DNA from 4 places in the Undibacterium sp. MH2W genome. Region 1 is predicted to be linked to each of the others. Evidence: predicted binding sites of a transcription regulator. Region 1 holds the regulator's gene; each other region holds the start of a gene.
What was found. Region 1 encodes sigma-54, which starts transcription at its own class of promoters, with help from an activator protein. Its sites were predicted from a motif close to TGGCANGNAANCTGCTTT; they were not measured.
Positions count from the first base shown of each region.

Region 1 (4,508 bases):
AAATGAATTAAATGATTTAATGCATATTCTTCCGTAAAAAAATCTTCTAAGAGTGCACTATCACCCTTCGGGGATGCTGTGCCAACATCATAAAAAAAGCGAATGTCACCACCCGCGCACAAGGCCTTTTCGCTACTGCTATGAATAACGACAGCACGAATTTGTGCGTCATCGCGCCATTGTAAGAGACTAGCGGTGATGGCACGAACCATCTCTAGTGAAAGCGAGTTGAGTGCTTTGGGGCGGTCTAGCGTAATAAACCCAATATGATTATTAACGGAGGTGATAACGTGTTCGCTCATAGGATGACCAATAGAATAATGGTGATGAAGCCCTTATTTTATGCTGGGCTGGATGTGGCGTCACGCGCTTTTGGCACTGCGACAGAAAGCGTTACGCAAACAAAAAAGGACGCTCTATTGCGTCCTTTGTTGGTTGCCTCTGACTTCGCAGGGCGCTCATGAGGTGCTTATGATGCCGATGCCGGATCAGGCATGTGTTTGATGGCATCGTGGTGATGTTCCTGAATCTTGTCTTTGTGTTTAATCACTTGACGATCCAGTTTATCGACCAATGCATCAATGGCAGCATACAAATCATGTGCCAAACTCTCAACGTGGATATCTTTACCACTGATGTGCAGGTTGATATCTGCCTTGTGACGTTTTTCTTTTTCCCGGAGCTTGTCTACCGTCAGAATGACGGCAATATCAATGACTTGATCGAAGTGGCGCCGTACCCTTTCCAACTTGGTATGCACGTATTCGCGAATTGCAGGAGTTACTTCGACGTGATGTCCACTGATGGTGAGATTCATACTGTGCTCCTATAGTGATGTTACATGCTACAACAATGCGCTCGATTCATTCAAAATGTGTTGAGCTAAATCATATATAGCAATCTAAGCCGTAAATACAAGGACAAACTTATAAAGATTTACGCATACTCACTGGAGGAATTTTCAAGGCTTCGCGGTATTTGGCGACTGTCCGTCGGGCAATTACCATGCCCTGTTCACCCAGCATGTCTGCGATTTTACTGTCAGAGAGTGGGTTCTTCTGGTCTTCTGCTCCTATCAACTGCTTGATGAGTGCTCGTATCGCGGTGGACGATGCTTCTCCCCCGGTTTCCGTCGCGACATGGCTGCCGAAAAAATATTTCAACTCAAACATGCCATGTGGGGTCAACATGTATTTTTGGGTCGTTACACGAGAAATGGTGCTCTCGTGTAATCCTAGTGTATCAGCTATTTCGCGCAAAACAAGGGGGCGCATCGCAACTGCACCGTGTGTGAAAAAATTACGCTGTCTTTCTACTATCGCTTGTGCAACGCGCAAGATGGTTTCGAAACGTTGGCGCATATTTTTGATCAACCAGCGTGCTTCCTGAAGTTGCGTAGAGAGACCATTTTCTCCGCGGTGCTGACGCATCATGTTGGCATAAATACTGCTCACGCGTAGCTTGGGCATCACGTCTTGATTGAGGACAACCTGCCAACCGTGAGCCGTTTTTTTAACAATGACATCAGGGACAACATAGTCCGAACTGCTCTTAGCAAATTCGCTACCAGGACGTGGTTTGCAAGCACGAATCACGATTTGTGCTTCGCGCAAATCTTCGTCATCGCAATCAAAAATTTTCTTTAATTTTGTAAAGTCACGCTGTGCAAATAAATTTAATTGATTTTCAACAATATTTAACGCAAGGCGACGCGTCACGAATGGAATATCAGGTAAACGTTTTATCTGCAAAGCAAGACATTCTGCTGGGCACCGCGCACCAACGCCAGCAGGATCAAAGCTTTGCACCATCGACAAGGCAAACGTCAGTTCTTCTGGTTCGACGGTCAATTCAATTGGCAGACTGGCATGGATTTCATCTAATGTTTCACTCAGATAACCATTGTCATCAATCGCATCAATGATCAGTTCCACCAGTGCAAGATCGCGCGGTTCACGTAAATTCAAGCGCATCTGTTCCAGCAAATGCTCACGCAGACCAATATGCGCAGCTTCTAGCTGACGTTGTCCATCATCATCTTCCGCATTGTATTGGCTTGCTGGCGCATCGTTGAAGCTCCATTCTTCTTCGTTGGCACTCACGCTGTCGTTGATCGCAAATTCGGTGTCAGAAGACGTCTCTACTGTCGTTGCGGTCGTCGCTTGTAGGTCGGGTACTTCCATGCCTGCATCGGGGGTGGCACTGGCAGTGTTAATACCGCCGTCAGCCAAAAGCCGAACTGCATTGTCCATAGGATCATCGACCCGTTCGAGCAACGGGTTTTCGATGAGGAGGGTCTCTAGCTCTTGATGCAATTCGAGGGTCGATAATTGCAGCAATCGGATGGATTGTTGCAATTGCGGCGTGAGAGCAAGATGCTGAGATGTGCGGAGTTGCAGACTTTGTTTCATGATGCTTCCGTCACATGCGGAAATGCTCTCCTAGGTACACGCGTCTGACGGATTCATTTTCAATGATATCGTCGGGCTTACCGCTGGCCAATACGGCACCTTGGTTGATAATGTAGGCGTGGTCACAAATACCAAGAGTTTCACGCACGTTGTGATCGGTGATCAACACACCGATACCGCGTTCTTTCAAGAAGCGGACAATACGTTGAATCTCAATCACTGCAATCGGATCAACGCCTGCAAAGGGCTCGTCAAGCAACACAAACCGTGGATTCGTTGCCAATGCTCTTGCAATCTCAACGCGTCGCCGTTCACCACCTGATAACGAGAGCGCCTGGTTCTCGCGGATTTTTTCAATCTGCAAATCGGCCAGTAAGGCGTTGAGACGTGTATCGATGTCAGCCTTGGATAAATATTTATTATTTTTATCTTTTTGAATCTCTAACACGGCGCGGATATTTTCTTCCACGGTGAGTTTTCTAAAAACAGAGGCTTCTTGAGGCAGGTAGGACAAACCCAGTACTGCACGTTCATGAATCGCGAGACCGGAAGCGGGGATGCCATCGATTGTGATATTGCCACCATCAGAAGGGACTAAACCCACAATCATGTAAAAAGACGTGGTTTTACCTGCTCCGTTGGGGCCGAGTAGTCCAACGACTTCGCCACTCTTGACGGACAACGAGACGTCTCTCACTACTTGTCGCGCACCGTAGCGTTTTTTCAGACCTTTGACCACCAGCGTGCTGGTTGTTTCTGATGTATTGGTTGGCATCTTGGTTTTCTTGTATTTTTGTGTTTTGTCGTTATTTATCGGCTTTAGGTTGAATCGTCAGGCGAATTCTGCCGCTGCCAGAGACTGCCTTACCGCTGCTCGTATTTGAGCCCACAAAAACATCGTTTTTACTATCGTAAGACAAGTATTCGCCTTCTTGTTCGTCGGTGACCTTGGTACCTTCGAGGTAGCGAACTTTGGCAGCCGAGATAAATTTAATCAACTCAGTTTTCTCGTCATACTCTGCGTGCTCTGCCTCGCCCTCTACCCAGAGGTCTGAGCCACCGTCACGCTTTTGACGAAAGCTCACTTTACCACCTGCTTTGCTGAAGAGCTTCACATTTTGAAATTCATCGGGCGATTTTGTGGCAATAGCACGTTCTGCTCTAACGACGAGCGAGCCTTTGGTGATATGCACATCACCAAAGGCTGTTGTTACGTTTGTTTTTCCATCACTAGTGAGATGGTCGGCTTCGATTACCATTTCTTTTTTGCTGTCCGCTTTCTCAGCGTGGGCTGGTAATGCGGCTGAGGTCAAGAAGCCAACCAATAATAGTGAGTGAATCATCTGACGAGGAGAAAGGAGAGTCAGGCGCATGGTTTACTTTCTAAGGGGGTGTCTGTTCAGGTAAATGGTCAATCGCCACGTTTCTTCAAACGCGCATGGACTTTGCTAAGTAATTCCAGTTGCTGCGTCGCGATATTAGCAACCAGGCCAACGGCGCGTGCCTCGATACCTTGGGTGAATAAAGTGACTGGATGATCCGATGTGATTAAATCATCATCGGGCGTTAACATCAGATAATCGGTTTCTAAGCGCATAAAGTGGGAGTTTTCCCCATCAGGGCGCTCTACGGACACATTGTCGTACAGGCGAACGATATCGTGTTCACGTTGTGGAATCACGGTATTTGATTTTTGGTCAACGACGGCACGAGCAGCAATGATTGTTACAGGTGTGCGTTGCTCGGCAAAACTATTAATGTGCGGGTTCGTAATTTCGTATTGATCTGTCCGTGGCAAATGCACCAGCTTGTCACCCGTTAAATGATAATTGGCTTTGCTGCTATTAGAGAGTCGAATGAAATTGAACTGTTCAACGTAATAATCCGGTTCGAGGCGGATCGCCAATTTTTGCGCATCTTCCTCGCCTCGTTGGCGAAATGCACTTTCTACCCAAAAGCTGCCGAGCGCAACGAAACCCAAGATTGCAACAGCAATCCAGATTTGAGCGCGATCGATCGTGATTTGTGGTTTCATGCCAAGTAGTCGGATAAAGCAAGGGTGTATTTATTCTGCGCCCGCAGAATATAGTCACAAAC
Region 1 covers NZ_JBMPPA010000002.1:647,201-651,708, forward strand. Annotated here, with positions in the region: gene ACO0K2_RS07195 (enoyl-CoA hydratase/isomerase family protein) at 1-302, opposite strand, end outside; gene hpf (ribosome hibernation-promoting factor, HPF/YfiA family) at 470-817, opposite strand; gene ACO0K2_RS07205 (RNA polymerase factor sigma-54) at 927-2,411, opposite strand; gene lptB (LPS export ABC transporter ATP-binding protein) at 2,422-3,186, opposite strand; gene lptA (lipopolysaccharide transport periplasmic protein LptA) at 3,218-3,784, opposite strand; gene lptC (LPS export ABC transporter periplasmic protein LptC) at 3,823-4,446, opposite strand; gene ACO0K2_RS07225 (KdsC family phosphatase) at 4,443-4,508, opposite strand, start outside.

Region 2 (4,508 bases), on a different contig from region 1:
GAAAGCCGGCCACCACCCGTTGGTAATCCCACGTCATATACCCGATGCAAGCGAAAGCGAGGATAACAGCACTGATTACCGCAGAAGGTTTGACGGCCACCACACGGGCAGACCAACGCATTTGATGCTGCATCCCCATCAGCAGGCCGACAGGCAACAGCATGTAGGCATACCAGAGTGGAAACTCCACCATACTGTGTACCAAGGCAGCAATCAGACACATTCCAGATAACTGCAACGCAGGCTGTTTGCGAACGACGACAAAACTTTGCCAGAACCACCAACCAAACGCGACAACAAATATGATTGTGATGGGCCAGCCCATTTCTGCAGCAAAATTCAGAATCAGGTTGTGTGCATGCTCCGCATACGTCGACGAAGAAAAATCGGCCGCAATGTGGACCTGTCCGGCACCAAAACCAAACCAACCCACACCCCACCACGGATGCGTCTGTGCTAACGTCAAAGCCTGCAACCACAAACCTTTACGCTCAGATCGGCCACCCACGTGTTCTGCGACATTACCGCCAACCATGCCAACAGAGGCAGTGATGTGCGGTAGTAAAAACACAATCGCGGCATACAGGCACATTAACCCAATAATCGCTGCATGCTGACGACGAGAAGATGCATCACGATGCTGCGCAACAAGCATCGCTGTAAACAACGGCAGAATAATCCAGCCAATTCTTGACTGTGTGAGCGCGATACCCACAATCAGACACATTGCAATGAGCAGCGATTGGGGTGCGGTTAATTGCGGCTGATGATCGTCGCCTCGTTTTTTAAACAAATACCATGTACCTGCCAAGCCAAGGCAAAACAGTAACGCCAATTGATTTGGCTGAGCAAGATTGGCATAGGGGCGCCCTAAATTTTTGGTAAATGGCAGATACATCACTGCTGGCGAAACATCAATCCCGGCAACCTGAATCAACTGCATCACAAAAGAAAGCATCGCCGCAATCAAAAAGACACTCGCCACCATGACGCAAAAATCATCACGACCACGCTCGGTTGACGTCAACGATGCACCAAGCACAATCGATACAGCCATCATCAAGAAATACTGAATCGGGATCAACACATCAAACCAAGCCGTTCTGTTCGGAAAGCAAACATCGATGGCGATGATCAGCACCATCGCGATCGGAAACAATATCAACGCAGGCACCTGCAGCATCAGCTGACGACCGCGTGCAAACCATGCCATACTCGCCGCGCATAAAAGTACACCCGCGATACTACTCAGATCGTGGTAATAGCTTCTGAGCGGATGAACATGCCAAGGCAGGATAAAAGATAACAACAACCCAACACCTAGGATGGCATATACCAGATCCGATTTGCGATCTGTTCCGACTGCTCCTGTCGTCCACTTCGATAAACCCATCACTTCGACCACACCCAATAAAATCACCAACAAAATAAAATGCGACTGACATTGCCTTTCAGATCAGTCGCACCCCTTAATGACACCACCAGACCCACGAACCGCAGACCGGTAAACACCTTCGCATTGGAGCAAAGGCAACACCCTCACTGACCGCTAAAAATAGCCTTCCAATGGCAAAAAGCCAATAATCTTGCCATGATTTGCATCAATCAGAACCGTCCACGTCACCCGTCGAGAAACCAGAGGTAGATAGCGAGTCGTTTCACGCGTAAGCCCCGCATGGCGAATCATCGCATCAATCGTCTCGGTTGAACTTGCATATTGCTTCAACAACCGATCCAACGGCTTACCAGCTTTGATCACTTCTTGCTCATGACCTTCATAGGGCACCCAGAAGCTGGGACGTGTGCCAATATCCGCGCCGGCCAATGCGCCCATGACGGCATCATAATTTTCACTATCACTAACAGTTCGAGTGTTCATTAATACAGGTCCAGTCATTGACAAGCTTCGGAACTGAGGTAAAGCTTTCGGGAGCTCTTCCGTTTGAACTTCTACATTCGTAACCACTCGAAATCGCTTACCGCCTTCGAAAACAATCGCGACCGGGCGTGCGATATAGACTGTATGCACACCGTATGTCAGCGCTACCAATTGAACAAGGCCAATGACAGCCAAGTCACGCACGAGGACTGATTTTTTCTTTCGGACGTCGAAAACGACGAAAGTAAGAAGTGGTCCTAACACAATATCAACGGAACATACCAACATTAAAAGATTTAAACCACCACAAATTGTGTCATAGGGAACCGGATACCAAACTAAAAACACGATAGCGGCGACTAAAGCCGCAATGGTTACAGAAAGAGCAAGGTGAATACCCGAAGCTTTCAGACGAGATTGAATGTTGAATTTACTAGTCATGATAAACAATGGAAAAGAAAAAAGTTGTAAAAGCTAAAAACACAAGTCATCTTCACTACAATTCCTTTCTAAGCCAACTCAGAAAATCGAGACATTAACGCCGGCGACTGCTCAACGTCAATCACTCAGAAAATTTATCTTTTTAAAATCTGAATTAAATAAAGATTTGCCAGACGTCTTCACATACTCCCCAAATTTGGCCGATAACAGGTCACCGACCGCCAAATTTTGTCACTCTCAAATAATTGACGTTTTTTGTCACGTCGAAGCGGACAACTATAAAATTGCGTCGTGGATTTTTTTCCTTCACTCATCTTCCCTCTACGAAGCATGCACGAACAAAGCTAAATTAAAAAAGAAACATCGGGAACATTCGACTATTTTTATATTTATTTTATTAATAAAATCTTAATTATTGTAGCTAATTGAAAGCTGGCACACTAAATGCTTAATCAGCGTTGTAGTTCATTCCCTATCACTCAAGGAGTTTTAAATGAAAATCACTAAAAGCATTGCTTCTCAAGCACAAAAAGGTTTCACTCTGATCGAATTGATGATCGTTGTCGCGATTATCGGTATTTTGGCTGCTGTTGCATTGCCAGCGTATAAAGATTACACAGTGCGCGCTAAAGTTTCCGAAGTTATCTTGGCGGCATCTGCTGGTAAAGACGCTGTAGCCGAATTCTACGCTTACAATAATGCGTTCCCTGCAGCGACTTCTTTAACTCTTGCTACACAAAGCACGAAGTATGTCGCATCTGTTGCGCAAAGCGCCGGTATCATTACCGCTACAGCATCTGCTGCGGAACCAGCAATGAGCTCGGGTACTATTGTGTTGACACCAACAGCACCGGCAACAACAGGTGGCGCAGTGACTTGGACTTGCAACACAGGTACAACAGCGATCCCAACTAATTACTTGCCTGCAAGCTGCCGCGGTAATTAATTAGTTTGATCTCCAAAAATAGCCCCTATGGGGCTATTTTTTTTACTTGAGATTTTTTCGACCGAAAAGCTCTAAAGAAATCAAACGAGAATATTGCAATAGTATCTAGTTTTTAACTATCAACAAGATCTAACTCTCCTAACGACCAAGAATAAAAATGATATCTAGAAAAAATGGTGTAGAAGACTACAAATCAGCTCAAAAAATCGCACTCATTTTTACTTTTATTTTTTTAGTCAGTGCAACATTAAAACTTAATACCTGGCCATATGAGTCTTATATTCGGAATATGCCAGATTTTAGCCCAAGTGCTTTTTTTGGATTGTTTAAAAGCCTCTCGGTGATTTTTCTTTTACTTTTTATTGGTTCAAAACCATCAGTCAAATCCTGTCAACTCGCTTTTCTATCCGGAGCATTGCTCACTATTTACGTTGCTGTGCATCTAAAAGTAGGAAACCCCCTCACGTGGCTACAAAAACATGGAGTCGATGGCTTCATTACTTTGACCGCCCTCATGAGCATTCCAGCCATCACTTTGCTCTTCATAAAAATAATTAAAATTTTCAGAACAACCAGTAACACGATATTTGAGCAAAATTTATCTCGATTATTTGTCGTTATTATTTTATTTTTTGCATTTCCTGCTACCGCATTTGAGTTAGGGGTCCTTTTCGACCCGCTTGTCTACGATTTATACGCAGTGCGTTGGGATGTAAGTAGTGGTCTTAACTTTGTCCCATCCCTCTATCACATTGTAAACTCCAACAGTTGGCTACCAGTTTTAGTAAATATCGCATACGGTTTTACGCCTATCGGTTTTTTATTGGTTTCTTTAAAACAATTAAGCGGTATGCCTACGCACGTCGCTTCTGGTGCAAAAACATGGTTGATTTTGTCTGGATCCGCGATCTTCGCGTATTATTTTTTCCCAGTAACTGGCCCAAAGTATATTTTTGGAGCAAATGAATATATTCATTCATTAAAAGAGTGGAACCATTTCCCGATCCAACTAGTACCAGGAGGAGCTGCGCCAAGAAATGGTATGCCTTCTATGCATTTTGGCTGGATGCTAGCGTCAACTTTGCTATGGTGGCGCACTGGTAGTTCTTGGTGGAGTAAGCTCCTTTATGTTATCGCGACGGCGTTGACTATGACCGCTACTCTCTACCTAGGTGAGCACTATGTGGTCGACCTCATCGTAGCCGTCCCTTTTACACTAGCGGCTATCGCGCTCTGCACCGA
Region 2 covers NZ_JBMPPA010000001.1:330,457-334,964, reverse strand. Annotated here, with positions in the region: gene ACO0K2_RS01460 (Wzy polymerase domain-containing protein) at 1-1,420, opposite strand, end outside; gene tfpZ (TfpX/TfpZ family type IV pilin accessory protein) at 1,550-2,320, opposite strand; gene ACO0K2_RS01450 (pilin) at 2,814-3,266, shown strand; gene ACO0K2_RS01445 (fused MFS/spermidine synthase) at 3,424-4,508, shown strand, end outside.
Region 2: the regulator sigma-54 is predicted to act here: its motif matches at 2,754-2,771, upstream of ACO0K2_RS01450 (pilin).

Region 3 (4,508 bases), on a different contig from region 1:
ACATCAAATTCCCCCCATGAAGTGCTCAATTTGGGCGACCAATTCTCTTAATGAGGTGGAGCTCAAAACAAAAATCAAATGGCCTTCGGAGTGGCGTTTCTCAATGGCGAGATCGATGTGCAGCAACAACAGGTAGGGTTCTTCCTCGGAAGTGCCAACGCGCTGGAAAATTTCTTCCACTGTGGCAACGGTGTAATCGGGGAGCGAACAATTGAGAGGAATATTCAACATGTCTGCCATCGCTGACAGGCAGGCATTAAGAATGATGTTCCCCAGTTCGCACATCGCTTCTTGTTCGAATTCTGCGAGATCTTCAAGACTGATCTGTGAACCCATCATGTCACGAACAATTTCAAGTGCGTGCGCTTCGGTGAACAGTAACACTGCTTCCGCTTCAAACGCGCCCGTAAATGTTTGGTGTACCGCGCCAAACCGTTCACTGTCGAGACCCATCACTGCTCTGTCGATCTCGGAAGATTTTCGAATCTCCACCGAAGGAACGGAAAGACGAACTTCATCTCCGACGATTTCCGATAGACTTGCTGCAGCTCTGCCGGCACCAACATTGAATACTTCGCTCAATGCGTCCAGATGAAGTTCAGTTAATGAAATCATTATTCGCTCAGAAAGTATTTAGTGACAATTGCGATTGATTTTTCGGTGACTGGCTTAGCGACAAAAATAGATCCCAGCGACGTGGCGCGGGTTTGCATCGTATCCTGGACGTTGGCCGAGAAAATGACGATGCGCATATGCGGGTGGGATTGCAACATCTGCTCTGCGGCATCGGTGCCCAGCATTCCCGGCATGTTGATATCCATTGTGCAAAAGTCAATGGTTTGTTCGGACGTTATTTTGATCGCGTCCTCGCCGCAACCAGCTTCGACAATTTCCCAGTCGGGTTGAACTGCCTTGATGTGGGCACGGATCACCATGCGAGAGACTTTGCTGTCATCAACGATAAGAAGTTTTTTCATGAGTTTTTATTGGATCGTGAGTAGACAATGACGGTGGTGCTGTTGCACTTGTATATATGTATATCTTTCCAGCCGCATTTTACCTTACTGTATAACAAAAATTATACGCAGGATGTTCAATTAATGTTTCTTAAGCTTTCGCCAAAGCGTTGTTCGGCTGATTCCTAGAAATGCAGCAGCTGCTTCCCTGTTGTAATCGAACTGTTTGAGTACTTGCTCTATGGAAATATCCTCGGATTCGTTGTTTGTTTGCACAGCGGGTTGGGGTGCGACCGCTGTTTTTGTATTGAGTTCAGGGAGAATTTTCCGCGCAAATCCTGCAGTGAGCGCCTGGAGTGGTTCGGCGCTTAAGAATAAGCCAAGGCGTTCCATCATGTTGCGTAATTCACGTACATTCCCGGGCCATTGATATTGTTCAAATAAATCGCGACAAGACGATAACTCTGCGTGCAAGTTGATATGGGGACGCGCACCGATGTTTGCTAATGCATGTTTGAGTGTCCACTCTGCAAGTGGCAAAATATCTTCTGGCCGCTCTCGGAGGCTTGGCATAGGGAGTCGTAGAACCGCTAATCGGTAGAATAGATCAGCTCTGAAACGTCCTTCTTTGATTCGGGTATCCAAATCACAATGCGTCGCGCTGACGATACGAACGTCGACAGGAATGGGTCGAACACCACCGACGCGAACCACTTCACGTTCTTCAAGAACACGCAATAAGCGCGTTTGTAGACTGAGGGGCATTTCACCTATTTCATCGAGAAACAGCGTTCCCCGATGCGCTGCTTCAAACAAGCCCGCATGTCCCCCGCGTCGCGAACCAGTGAATGCGCCTTCCTCATAGCCAAAAAGTTCGGATTCGAGCAGGCTCTCTGCAATCGCGCCACAATTGACGGCAACGAATGGTTGACGCGCACGTGGACTTTCTCTGTGTATCGCTTGTGCCGCGAGTTCTTTGCCTGTGCCCGTTTCTCCTTGTAGTAACACCGTGGCAGGCGAACGTGCATAGAGCGTGATTGCCCTGCGTGTCGCTTGCATTGCCGGAGAGTCGCCTCGGAGATCGCGTAAATCGTGTCTGGCGCGTAGCGCTTCGGTTGCGGTGTGTCGGCGGCCCCGGTTGGTTTCGAGCTGCGTGAGCCGAGCAAGTTCTAGTGCATTGTCAAAGGATTGCCGTATCGATGTCGCAGAGTACATGAAGATGCCTGTTAATCCTGCTTCTTCGGCGAGATCGGTGATCAAGCCTGCGCCAACGATGGCTTGAATTCCACTGGCTTTGAGTTCGCTGATTTGTGCTCTGGCATCTTCTTCCGTGACATAAGTGCGTTGTTCGAGGTGAAAGCCAAAGGTGGTTTTAAAGTCGACCAACTCAGGCATCGTTTCTTGGTAAGTGATAATGCCGATAGATGAGGAGACTTTTCTTGCTCTCGCTAAACCCTGCATCACATCAAAGCCGCTCGCCTTGGCAATGACCACCGGCACTGGAAGGCGATTTTTCAAATAAGCGCCGTTTGACCCCGCGGCGATAACGACGTCACAGCGTTCTGTTTGCAGGCGCTCGCGGATGTGCTGGACGGCCTCTTCAAACCCCATGTGCAAAGGAACAATGTCGGCATTGGCGTCGTATTCCACCATGATGTCCCGAAACATATCAAACAATCTGGAAATGGAGACGGTCCAAATGACAGGTCTGTCTTGCGGATCGCGTGGCGGGTTATGTGGCTTCATGGGCGTCTCATTGTGACTGACGGGGGAGGCTTGGCGTGTGCATTTTATATCACGCAACATGTTTCATGAAATGTTTCAAGAATATGTAATGAAACATGTTGCGTTTCAAATGAAACGTATTATGGAGCGCAATGTGAGGTAAATGTAACTTGAAATGCGGTAGTTCTGACGCATAAGTGCTTGATTTTTATCGATGTGCGGCTAATCTACCTCACGGTTGGTGCGCATTGGCACGCTGATTGCATAATGGGTAGTGAATTCTGTTCAACATACGGGACTGGAAGCGATGTGTAATCGATCATTTCTCTTCGCGATCTAGCCTCACTCACCTGAAAGATAACCACGACATGAGTAATTATTCCGCAGGCGCAGCCTTCCGTAAGGCGATGCAAGAAGAATCACCGTTGCAAGTCGTTGGCGCGATCAATGCCAACCATGCTTTGCTGGCCAAACGCGCCGGATTTAAAGCGATTTATTTATCAGGTGGCGGTGTTGCCGCTGGTTCGTTGGGCTTGCCGGATTTGGGTATTTCAAATCTGGATGATGTATTAACCGACGTTCGTCGTATCACTGATGTATGCGATCTGCCATTGCTGGTCGACGTGGATACCGGTTTTGGCTCGTCTGCGTTCAATGTTGCTCGCACAGTGAAATCGATGATCAAATTCGGCGCTGCCGCCATGCACATCGAAGACCAAGTTGGCGCTAAACGTTGTGGACACCGTCCAGGTAAAGAGATCGTCAGCAAGCAAGAAATGGTTGACCGTATCAAGGCAGCCGTTGATGCGCGTACTGACGACAATTTCGTCATCATGGCCCGTACCGATGCATTGGCTGTAGAAGGTCTGGAAGCAGCGATTGAGCGTGCGCAGATGTGTGTGGAAGCTGGCGCTGATATGATTTTCCCAGAGGCAATTACACAGCTTGAGATGTACAAGCAATTTGCCAACGCTGTCAAAGTACCTATCCTCGCCAATATCACTGAGTTTGGTGCGACGCCTTTGTACACCGTTGAAGAATTGAAATCTGCGGATGTCGGTCTCGTTCTGTATCCATTGTCCGCATTCCGCGCAATGAATAAAGCAGCTGAAAACGTCTACACCGCGATCCGTCGCGATGGTACGCAAAAAAATGTGGTCGATACGATGCAAACGCGTATGGAGTTGTATGAGCGTATCAACTACCACGACTTTGAGCAAAAGCTCGATGCTTTGTTTGCGCAGCAAAAATTAAAATAACGTTGAACGACGCGCTCTTCCATCGGGATAGCTGCCATGGGCTCTGTGAGCGCGTAACCACTTATTAATCTGTAACTGGCTTGGGTTTGCTTGCTGTCGCGCAGAGCGCGGGAGCAGCACCGAGCAGTTTTATACAATCTGGAGAAGACGATGACAACCGAAACAACAAGCACATTTAAGCCAAAAAAATCCGTTGCTTTGTCCGGCGTAACCGCTGGCAATACCGCACTCTGTACAGTGGGTAAAACAGGTAACGATTTGCATTACCGTGGCTACGATATTTTGGATGTGGCAGACGCCTGTGAATTCGAAGAAATCGCACACTTACTCGTGCATGGAAAATTGCCGACTGCTGCAGAATTGTCTGCCTACAAAACAAAATTAAAAGCCTTGCGTGGCTTGCCAGCAAACCTCAAGGCAGCATTAGAAACATTGCCTGCATCGTCGCATCCAATGGACGTGATGCGCACTGGCGTCTCCGTATTAGGCTGCACATTGCCAGAGAAAGACGATCATAACGTGCCTGGCGCCCGTGATATCGCTGATCGCTTGATGGCATCCTTGGGTT
Region 3 covers NZ_JBMPPA010000008.1:43,607-48,114, reverse strand. Annotated here, with positions in the region: gene ACO0K2_RS16665 (diguanylate cyclase) at 1-4, opposite strand, end outside; gene ACO0K2_RS16660 (chemotaxis protein CheC) at 4-615, opposite strand; gene ACO0K2_RS16655 (response regulator transcription factor) at 615-977, opposite strand; gene prpR (propionate catabolism operon regulatory protein PrpR) at 1,098-2,702, opposite strand; gene prpB (methylisocitrate lyase) at 3,050-3,940, shown strand; gene prpC (bifunctional 2-methylcitrate synthase/citrate synthase) at 4,091-4,508, shown strand, end outside.
Region 3: the regulator sigma-54 is predicted to act here: its motif matches at 2,931-2,948, upstream of prpB (methylisocitrate lyase).

Region 4 (4,508 bases), on a different contig from region 1:
AGTTCTGTTGTTGACGCTACACCATCCCGAGGAAGATGTCGGTACGCAAAGTCAGAAATCGCTGGTGTTGCTGCGGTGAGTCGGGTGGGGACGGTAAATACCAACGGCGAAAAATTTTCTGAATCGACAATCCTTCCACCGGCTGGTGTGATGACATCAACCACACCATGCGCCAGGATGCTGATTGTCGAATGCGAACCGGTGATTGTTAAGGTGTGCGATTGATTATTATAAGCGTCGATAAACGCCGTTTTATGTCCTGCCGTTTTGACGTCCCATTGAATGACTTGCTGATGCGTTTCTATCCGCGGCGTCAAACGTAACTGTTGAATCGTATACGTTGACGGCAGCGAATAGTGATAGGTTGTTTGATGCTGAATAAGGAGTTGCATATCAATACTAAGCAGCCAACGGAACCAGAAAATCGCGGCTGATGCGATTACCTAATTCAAAGATGCGCTCTAAGAATTCAGTCAATGTGTCGTGTAATCCGGCGGCAAGTATATCTTCGATTTTCGCAAATTTCAGCTCTGCATGGAGTTTGCCAGCAAGTCGCTCAGTATCTGCTGAGACATCGTTACGCACTTCCGCGAGGTTGGCAACGACTTCATCCATACATGCCAGCAATGAGCGAGGCATATCGCCGCGCAACATTAACAGCTCGGCGACGCGTTCAGGGGTAATCACATCGCGATAGACTTTGCGGTAGATTTCAAACCCAGACACTGACCGTAACAACGCACCCCAATAATAGAAATCTCGTTGCATGACTTGATGGTTGCGCTCCACCTCGTTGATACTATGAAACTTCACGTCCAGAATCCGTGCCGTGTTATCTGCACGCTCTAAGAATGTACCTAAACGAATAAAGTGGACCGCCTCGTCTTTAAGCATCGTGCCCAGTGTCACGCCGCGTGACAGGTGGGAACGGAATTTCACCCATTCAAAAAACTGACCGGGATCTTGTTCTAGCATACCACTGGCCAGCTTTTCTTGGACTTCTAGCCACGTCGCATTTTGTGTCTCCCACACCTCGGTGGTGAGTGTCCCACGTACGGCACGAGCATTTTCGCGGGCTTCTTTCAGACACGATGCAATCGACGATGGATTCATGGGATCGCGAACCATAAAATCGAGCACGTCTTTTTTGGTCAGGATGCCATAGTGATGATCGAATGCTGATTGCAATTCAGAAATGCCCAACATCGCACGCCATCCGTGTTCTGCATTTTCTGCTGATTGCGGCAACATGGATGTCTGGACATTCACGTCCAGCATCCGTGCGGTGTTTTCGGCGCGTTCGGTATAACGAGCCATCCAAAATAAATGATCAGCGGTACGACTTAGCATGGTAGTTCCTAGCGCGCCACGAGTGACGCCGTAAAATCATAATGGTATTGAGTCATCCAGTAACCGAGGTGCATCACTGGCTGGATTATTTTTCTAGAATCCACGTATCTTTCGTGCCGCCACCTTGAGAGGAATTGACGACCAGTGATCCTTCTTGTAACGCGACACGTGTGAGTCCACCCGGTACCATTGAAATCGTTTTACCCGACAAGACAAAGGGGCGTAAATCAATATGTCGTGGTGCAATCCCATTCTCAACAAACGTCGGACATGCAGACAGGGCGAGCGTTGGCTGCGCAATGTAGCCGTCGGGTTTGGCAATAATACGCTGACGGAAATCTTCAATTTGTTGCTTTGTTGACGCAGGACCGACCAACATACCGTAGCCACCGGCACCATGCACTTCTTTGACAACCAAATCAGCCAGATTCGCCAGCGTGTAAGACAAATCTGCAGGCTTGCGGCATTGATAGGTAGGCACGTTATTGAGAATCGGTTCTTCGGAGAGATAAAACTTGATCATATCCGGCACATACGGATAAATCGATTTATCATCAGCGACGCCGGTACCAATTGCGTTGGCCAAGGTCACGCGACCCGAACGATAGACAGATAACAAACCCGGTACACCCAACGAAGAATCCGGACGGAACGCGAGTGGATCTAAGAAGTCATCATCGATACGGCGATAAATGACATCGACGCGTTTCGGACCACGCGTTGTTCGCATATACACCGCGTTATCGTTGACAAACAAGTCTTTCCCTTCAACCAGCTCCACACCCATTTGTTGTGCGAGAAACGCATGCTCAAAATAGGCAGAGTTGTACATGCCCGGTGTCATGACAACGACGGTTGGGTTATCAACACCGACCGGCGCGACAGACCGTAAATTATCCAACAGCATGTCAGGATAATGATCGACTGGTGCAATTTTATTGCTGCTGAATAATTCCGGAAACAGTCGCATCATCATTTTGCGATCTTCCAGCATGTAAGACACGCCAGAGGGAACACGCAAGTTATCTTCGAGCACATAAAATTCACCAGCACCAGCACGGACGATATCGACACCAGCAATGTGGGCATAGATATCGGAGGCCACGGAGATACCTTGCATCTCTGGGCGATACTGCGCGTTTTTGTAGATCTGGTCTGGCGGAATAATGCCTGCCTTGATGATGTTCTGATCATGATAAACGTCATGAATGAACATATTGAGCGCTTGAACGCGTTGCACTAAACCTGCTTGCAACTGTTGCCACTCATGCGCTGGAATAATCCGGGGAATAATATCGAAAGGAATCAGACGCTCAGTTCCTGCGTCATCGCCGTAGACTGCGAAGGTGATACCAACGCGTCGGAAACTCAGATCGGCTTCAGCACGTTTGCGCTGCAAACGCTCCGGTGTTTGCTGCTTCAACCACAAATCAAAATCGCGGTAGTGTTCTCGCGTTAAGTTCGCTGTGTCGGGGCTGCTTGTTACATCAGCAGTCATTTCATTAAAAAATTTTGCCATGTTAAATTTCCGCGAGTGCTGTTGATGCTGACTATATCAAGAAGCGTGCCAGATCATCGTCAATGAGAGGACTGATAGCAGACTGTATTGGCTGGGAAAAATGACAAAGAAGGCACAAGGCGATCGTCTTGTTGTCAGCTACCCATGCGGAAGCGCCAGTACAGTGCCATCCATCAGGATTAAATCACTGATCCAAAATGGCTCTCGGAAAGTGCGTCAGTGATACAAGCATGACGGAGATTGCGTGCGCATCCAAAAAAGCAGCGCGCAGAAGACCATACCACACTGTCTATGAGACGATTTTGTGTCAGTCCTATTTTTATATCAAGGCGCGCGGATATAGTCAATCAATTCGAGTGTATGTGTATCTGGTTTGGGCGTGAAGATGCTAACGAGTGCCATGGCGAGAAATCCCGCTGGTACTCCAAACACACCTGCTGAGATTGGTGCGATGTGCCACCATTGATTGTGAATGTTGCCGCCGAACAATGGATGGGTGTACAGCATGTAAAAAACGCACACACCAAACCCAGTGATAATGCCGGCGATTGCACCTTGGTGGTTCGTTCTTTTCCAGAAAATGCCCAATACCAGTGCAGGAAAGAGCGCCGATGCAGCAACCGAAAATGCTGCACCAACAAGTGACAAAATATCCGCTGGTTTTAACGACGCGACATAGGCTGCAAACAGCGCCACAACCAGCAAGAACAGTTTTGAGATAGTCACGCGCTTTTGTGTTGATGCAGAAGGATCAACCATCTTGTAGTAAATGTCGTGCGATAAAGAATTAGAGATGGTCAGCAATAAACCATCCGCGGTTGATAATGCCGCGGCCAAACCACCCGCAGCAACCAATCCGGAAATCACGTACGGCAAACCAGAAATCTCAGGTGTCGCGAGGACAATAATGTCACCATCGATGTTGATCTCGGAGAGTTGCACAATACCATCTTTATTGATATCAATGATGCTAACGAGAGGGTTCAATTTATCGATATTCGCCCAGTAGGTGACCCATGAAGGTAGCTCCGAAAATTTACTTCCAACGAGGGATGTGTAGATGTCGTATTTCAGCAGAATAGCGAGTGCTGGGATCGTGATGTAGAGCAGCATGATGAAAAACAAAGACCAAAAAACAGAATCTCTGCTCTCGGTAACCGAGGGTGTTGTGTAATATCGTGTTAATACATGGGGTAATGCAGCGGTTCCCATCATCAAGCACAGTACCAGCGCGAGAAAATTATTTCTCTTGTCATCTGATTCTGAGGCTGTTTTTGCTGCATAAGGTGTGTATTGTGAAAATCCTGCCTGAGCCTTCGCTAAATACGTGTTCTGCATCTCAGTCCACCGCTGGCGTGCTTCTTCAGGACTTGCTGGATAATTGGCGAGCGCTCTTGTTGCGTTTTTAATCTCAATCAAACTGCCTGCACCATTTTTTAATGTTTCCAGTGTGGTGACCAACTCTGTGCGACCACTTTCCCATGATGCGGGTAAATGCTGAATTTTTTCCTGAAATTCGTTGGCCCTTAGTTTGTAAATTGCGCGCACATCTTTTTCCTTTGGATCATTCTCAAAGGTTTTTTCTAAGTGACTTATTTTGGGTAAGAAAGAGCCATAGGCGATTTGTGGCAGTGGATTG
Region 4 covers NZ_JBMPPA010000001.1:287,476-291,983, forward strand. Annotated here, with positions in the region: gene ACO0K2_RS01290 (transglutaminase family protein) at 1-392, opposite strand, end outside; gene ACO0K2_RS01295 (alpha-E domain-containing protein) at 400-1,350, opposite strand; gene ACO0K2_RS01300 (circularly permuted type 2 ATP-grasp protein) at 1,436-2,869, opposite strand; gene ACO0K2_RS01305 (sodium:solute symporter family protein) at 3,194-4,508, opposite strand, start outside.
Region 4: the regulator sigma-54 is predicted to act here: its motif matches at 2,903-2,920, upstream of ACO0K2_RS01300 (circularly permuted type 2 ATP-grasp protein).